2 regions of the Oscillibacter sp. KLE 1745 genome follow, and region 1 is predicted to be linked to the other one. Evidence: riboswitches for the same ligand, from Rfam matches in the RefSeq annotation. Region 1 holds a riboswitch; the other holds the start of a gene.

Region 1 (3,194 bases):
GGGTCTTGCCGCCGTACTGGACACAGCTGACGGCGAAGCGGAAGTGCGGCCACAGTCCCAGCCGTTCCATGGCGGAGCGGGCCTGGAACGCCTCGCTGGCGGTGGCGATGCAGCAGGAGATGCCGGAATCCGCCAGCCGGGCCAGCAGCCGGGCCGCCCCGGGCTTCATGGGCACCCGGGACCGGTACTCCTCCGTCACCAGATCGTTGAGGGTGTCCATCAGCTCCTCCGGCGTGGTGGAGAGGGAGAAGCGGCTTCGCAGGTACTCCGCCGCCTCCCGGCGGCCCATCTCCTTCAGGTCCCGGGCCAGATCCTCCGGCGGGTCACCGCCGTACCGGCGCACCAGATCCACCGGGGCCTTCTGCCAGATGTACATGGAGTCCGTCAGGGTCCCGTCCAGGTCAAAGATGGCGCCCCGGATGTTCATCGGGCGATCTCCTCCGAGAGCCGCAGCAGCTCCTCCGCCGCCGCCTTCACGTCGGCTTGCGCGAACAGGGCGGAGACCACCGCCACGCCGTCCAGACCGCAGTTCTTCAACTCCAGAATATTGTCATGGCTGATGCCGCCGATGGCCACCACCGGGATGTCCACCGCCGCTGTGATGGCCCGGATGGTCTCCCGGGAGATGGGCTTGGCGTCCGTCTTGGTGCCGGTGACGAAAGCCGCGCCCACGCCCAGGTAGTCCGCCCCCGCCGCCTGGGCGGCCAGGGCCTCTTCCACGGAGTGGGCGGAAACGCCGATCAGCTTGTCCGGCCCCAGCAGCTCCCTAGCCCGGCCCGCCTCCAGATCCTCCTGGCCCACATGAACGCCGTCCGCCCCGGTCTGGGCGGCGATCTCCACATTGTCGTTGATGATGCTGACAGCGCCCTTTTCCCGGCACAGGGCCACGAACCGCTCCGCCTCCGCCAGGAAATCCGCCTGTCCCATGTGCTTTTCCCGCAGCTGGACGATGCCCGCCCCGCCGTCGACGGCTGCCGCCACCTGACGGAGCAGGCCCTCCGCGTCATGAGTCCAGGCCCGGTCCGTCACGGCATACAGCCGCAGCCGCTTGGGGTCGATCTTCATATCACTCCATCCTCTCTGTCAAAAAAACCGCGGACATACCAAGAGCGGTCGTCCGCGGCTGTGCGCCTCATGATTTCCCTACGTTGGCATGATCCACATCAGGTAAAGGGTCAAGACCTGGCTGGCCTCCTCTCAGCCCGCGCCAGCGGGCTCCCCATTTTCTCGCCTCTCATCATACGCCTTTTTCCCGGGAAATGCAAGCAAAACCGCCTGCTGGGCAAATCTTTACACAAGATACTGCTTGACAAATTCCCGCGGGCGGTGTCATAATAAATGCGACAAAAACAGGGGAGCCCTCACGGGCTGAGAGGAAGCGGACCGCTTCGACCCTTTACCTGATGTGGGTAATGCCACCGTAGGAAGTTATGTATGAGCATCCGGCACGGCGGGCACCCTCTCAGGCGCCCGCTGTTTTTTACTTTGAGACGGAAGGGATGTGCATCGGCGAAAACAACATCCGGCACCCCGGGGACCACCGGGAGCGGGCTGAGGGGGAGCGCCCTGGGCCCGGGCCGGCAAAGCAGCGATGGGAAGCCGTGTTCCGGCGTGAGAGGAGGCCAGAAAGCCTCGACCGATTTTCCACAGCAGGCGGATGCCCGCCTGCCGACCTTGCATGGCAAGGGGAAAACGCTGTTTCGCACGCTGTTTTCTCCCTGCAAATTCTGATGGATCAAAGGAGCGATCTCTATGAAAACCAATTCCAAGAAGCTGGCCCTGGCAGGCGTGCTGTGCGCCGTGGCCGTGGTGGGCAGTATGCTTCAGTTTCCCGTATTCGGCAGCCAGTGCGCGCCAGTGCAGCACATGGTGAATGTCATCTGCGCTGTGTTCCTGGGCCCGGGCTACGGCGTGGCCGTGGCCTTCCTGGCCAGCCTGCTGCGCAACATCTTCGGCTTAGGCAGCCTCCTGGCCTTCCCAGGCAGCATGTGCGGCGCCCTGCTGTGCGGCCTGGTCTACTGGAAGACCAGGAATCTGCCCGCGACCCTAGCGGGCGAGGTGTTCGGCACCGGCATCATCGGCGGCCTGCTGTCCTATCCTGTGGCGGTGGCCTTTATGGGCGTAGTGGCCGGCTCCATCGCCTTTTACGCCTATGTGGTGCCCTTCCTGGTCTCCACCGTGGGCGGCTCCATTCTGGCCGGCATCCTGGTATTCACCCTCCAGAAGAGCGGCGCCCTCAAATCCATGCGGGCCGCATTGGAGCATTGATCCCAACTGAGAAAGGGTCCTTCCATGCTTGATTTCACCCGTCTGGACAAAGTCCGCCGCCAGCGGCCCCTGATCCACTGCGTCAGCAATATCGTCACCGCCAACGACTGCGCCAATCTGGCCCTGGCCGTTGGCGCCAGCCCCATGATGGCCCAGGCACCGGAAGAGATGGAAGCCATCTCCGCCGTCAGCGACGCCACGGTGCTGAACACCGGCACCCCGGATGCGGAGAAATTCCGGGCCTGCCGGATCTGCGCCGTCTCCGCCCGTCATCCGGTGGTGCTGGACCCGGTAGGGGTGGGCGCAAGTCCCTGGCGGCTGGGACAGGTCCGGGCGCTGCTGGACCTGTTCACCCCGTCCATCCTGCGAGTGAATCTGGGGGAGGCCCGGGCCCTGCTGGGGTCGGATGGGCAGGAACAAGGGGTGGACAGCCCGCTGCCCGCCAGCCGGGAAGCCCGGAGGGACACCGCCATGGACCTGGCCCGGCGCCGCGGAACGGCGGTGCTGCTCTCCGGTCCGGAGGATCTCATCACCGATGGGGCGCGGGTCTGGTGCGTCACCGGCGGCAGCGGCCGGATGTCTCTCGTCACCGGCACGGGCTGTATGCTGTCGGTGCTGTGCGGTGTGTTCGCCGCCGTGGAGCCGGACGCCGCCGCGGCGGCTGCCCTGGCCTCCGCCTTCTGGAAGATCTGCGCCCGCCGGGCGGAGCACCTGGCCGCAGACCGGGGCAGCGGCAGTTTCCGCACGGCGCTGCTGGACGCCGCCAATACGCTGACGGCATCTGACGCCGCCCGCGAGGCGGAGATCCTGACTCTCTGACAAAGAAGCCCGCCCGGTCCTGACGGACCGGACGGGCCTTCTGTTTTGCGAGGCAGGCGATCACTCCAGCTCCCGGGTCTCAAACATCTCCTCAAAGGAACGGATAT
Region 2 (3,194 bases), on a different contig from region 1:
CTTCGCCAGGATCTGGGTGGGAGACGGCAGGATATAGGCCGCGTCTAATCCCATGGCCCCCGCCTGCCAGAGAATCAACAGGGCGAAGAGAAAAATCATGGCAGGTAGATTTGCTTTACAGGTCTTTTTCATGGGGTCACCTGCTTTCGCAGAAGGTCGATGAGATGCTCCTTCAGCTCCACCATCTCCGGCAGTTTGAGGCAGGAGCGGTCCCGCGGGAAGGACGCGGGGACCGGAATCTCCGCCAGCTCCCGGATGGGGGTGCGCTCCACCACCAGCACGCTGGAGGAGAGGAACAGCGCCTCCTCCACGTCGTGGGTGATGAAGAGGATGGTCCTCTTGTGCCGCTGCCACTGGTCCAGCAGCCACTCCTGCATGGAGATCCGGGTGAGGAAGTCCAGGGCGGAGAAGGGCTCGTCCAGCAGCAGCAGGTCGCAGCCCGTCAGCATGGTGCGGGCAAAGGCCGCCCGCTGCCGCATCCCGCCAGAGAGCTCGTCTGGCATCTTGCTGCCGCAGCCGGCAAGTCCCACGTCGGCCAGCGCCGCCTCCGCCCGGTCCCGGCGCTCCGCACGGGTCAGCTCCCCCTGGATCTCCAAGGGCAGCGCCACATTTTCTCCCACGGTTCGCCAGGGGAACAGCAGGTCCTTCTGGGGCATATAGCCGCAGTAGTGCTTGCGTCCCACAATGGACTTCCCCTCCACCAGAATGGTCCCCGCCTTGGGCTTTAGCAGTCCGTTGGTCATGCGGAAGATGGTGCTCTTTCCGCAGCCGCTGATGCCGATGATGCAGTGGAAGGAGCCGGGTTCCACGGCAAAGCTCAGGTGGTCGATGATATCGAAGTCCTCGCTGGGGTACTGATAGGAGACGTTCTGAAATTCCAGCATGGTCATCGCTCCAGCGTCCAGGCCATCTCCCAGAAGCCCAGCTCATACCGGCTGCAGTTGACGAAGATCTCCTCCAGCCGCTGGTATTCCGCCTCCGTGCAGCTCTCCGCCAGGGTGTCCATCAGCTCCACCAGTGCGTCGTTGGTTTTCTGGTAGTCCTCCCCCGCGTAGCTGCGGATCCACTCGCCGTAGAAGGGGTGGTCCGCCGCGCCGGGGATGGCCGCCAAGCGCGTGCCGATCTCCGCATAGCTCCAGGAGCAGGAGAGGATGGCGGCGATGATCTCCGCCGGCCCGCCCGCGGCGGCACAGGAGAGCATGTAGTGGGTATAGGACAAATTGGAGAGGGCCGGCTGGACAGAAAACACCTGCTCCTCCGTGATGCCCAACCGAGCCATGTAGGCCCGGTGGACCTTCATCTCCCCGCCCAGAATCGCGTCCACATTGGCGGAGAAGGTCCGCATCAGGCCGGGGTCCCGGGCCTTCACTACACCGTAGGCGAACACCCGGGCGTAGTCGAACAGGTACAGATAGTCCTGCAGCAGGAACCACCGGAACTTCTCCAGGTCCAGGCTGCCGTCTCCAATCCCCCGGACAAAGGGATGGTCATGGCACTGCTCCCAGATGGGATGGGCGGCCTCGTACAGCCGCTGTGTCGTTCTCATTCGTATTCCTCCTATCCAATGGCCGGTCCGCCCCATGCAAAAAGGCGGGGTCCCCTTTGGGACACCCCGCCTTCGCTCCAATCCTATCTCTTCCGTGCGGAAGAGACTCCGCACGAATAGCTTGTGCTGCGTCCCTACGTTGGCATTACCCACATCAGGTCAGGTCGAGGGACCGGCCCCTCATCTCAGCCTCCTCGCGGAAGCTCCCTTGCACGTTTTATTGTAAAAGCCCGTCTTCTTTTTGTCAATAAATTTTTCCCGGTTTTCGGTAAAAATCCCGCATTTACACCAGATGCCGCTCGATCTCCTGCCGGGTGGGCAGGGAGGGGATCGCCCCTCTGCCCTGAACACAGAGCCATCCGCTGACGTTGCCGTACTCCAGCGCCTCCTGCACCAGCGGCTCCGTCAGCTGCTCCGCCTGGGTGACACCCCGGAATCGCATCTGAGACAGCATTCCGCCCCAGAAGGCGTCTCCGGCGCCGGTTGCATCCGCGCAGTAGGCCCGCCGACCCGGGACAGCGAGGCGCCGCCCCCGGAAATATCCTCTGGCACCCTGACCGCCCAGGGTCAGCACCACCAGCGTCAATCCGTACCGCTCCATAAGGGCGGGCAGCTCCGCCTCGCCCCCCAGCATATCGGCCTCCTCCTCCGAGATCTTCAGCAGATCCACGTCCGGCAGGATCTCCCGCACCTTTGCGGCGCAGGCCTCCTGACTGCCGTTCCACATCATGTCCCGGTAATTCACATCAAAGCTCACCAGCCTGCCCATCTCCCGACCCAGGTGCAGGGCCTTGGCCGTGGCCTCTGCCGCCGGGGAGGCGGAGAGAGAACACGACCCGGCGTGGACGATCACCGTGTCCCGGATGTCCGCCTCCCGTACGTCCTCCTCCCGAAGGAACATATCCGCCCCAGGCTTGCGGACAAAGGTGAAGCTCCGCTCCCCTTCCTCCGTCAGAGAGACAAACGCCATGGTGGTGACCGCCTCCCGGCAGGGCTCCCGCCGGATACAGCGCACCCTGTTTTCCCGGAGGGTGCCCAGCAGGTACCGCCCGAAGTCGTCATCCCCCACAGAGCAGCACATGGCCGCCTCCAACCCGTTCCGGGCGGCGGCGATGGCCACATTTGCAGGGGCGCCCCCGGCGTTTCGAATATAGCTTCCGGGCTCACTGCCCGGCAAAAAGTCAACTAGCATCTCGCCAACGCTGTAAAGGTCCACCAGTGGTCCTCCTTGTCTGAGGTGGTTTTGCAATCATTCGCATCGATTATTAAACCATTTCCAGCGTTCAATGTCAATCGTTTAGCTGATGTTTTTATAGGAGAAAAATGTACTTTTTGTGGGATTTCCGATATTGCGGCAAGCCGCCCCGGGAAATCACCCGTTTTGAAGAGGTAGCTCCCCCGAGAAGATCCGGGCGATCCCGCCGCAGGCCGCCCCCAGAAGCGCTCCCTCCCCCAGGAAGCGCGGCTTTCTCACCAGGACTCTGCCGCCCCCATCCGCTGGGCGCAGGCGGGCAATGGCGGATTCCAGATCCGCTACGTGCCGGTCGGTCCAGCAGAGTCCGTCGCCGCCCAGCAACACCAGTTCGCTGTTCAGCAGATTCAGGGCGCTGGCGATCCCTGCAGCCAGAAAGTCCACGGTCTCCCGGAA

What was found. A riboswitch is a leader RNA that binds a small molecule or an ion and turns the genes downstream of it on or off. The one in region 1 is predicted to bind thiamine pyrophosphate.
Region 2: another riboswitch for thiamine pyrophosphate. It lies ahead of tenA (thiaminase II); the one in region 1 lies ahead of thiW (energy coupling factor transporter S component ThiW).

Annotation. Positions count from the first base shown of each region.
Region 1 covers NZ_KI271741.1:58,161-61,354, forward strand. The annotation lists gene HMPREF1546_RS11870 (HAD family phosphatase) at 1-427, opposite strand, end outside; gene thiE (thiamine phosphate synthase) at 424-1,065, opposite strand; TPP riboswitch at 1,124-1,231, opposite strand; TPP riboswitch at 1,342-1,444, shown strand; gene thiW (energy coupling factor transporter S component ThiW) at 1,753-2,268, shown strand; gene thiM (hydroxyethylthiazole kinase) at 2,293-3,087, shown strand; gene HMPREF1546_RS11890 (HAD family phosphatase) at 3,148-3,194, opposite strand, start outside.
Region 2 covers NZ_KI271762.1:4,528-7,721, forward strand. The annotation lists gene HMPREF1546_RS15045 (ABC transporter permease) at 1-132, opposite strand, end outside; gene HMPREF1546_RS15050 (ABC transporter ATP-binding protein) at 129-884, opposite strand; gene tenA (thiaminase II) at 887-1,546, opposite strand; TPP riboswitch at 1,660-1,766, opposite strand; gene HMPREF1546_RS15060 (carbohydrate kinase) at 1,830-2,762, opposite strand; gene HMPREF1546_RS15065 (ROK family protein) at 2,919-3,194, opposite strand, start outside.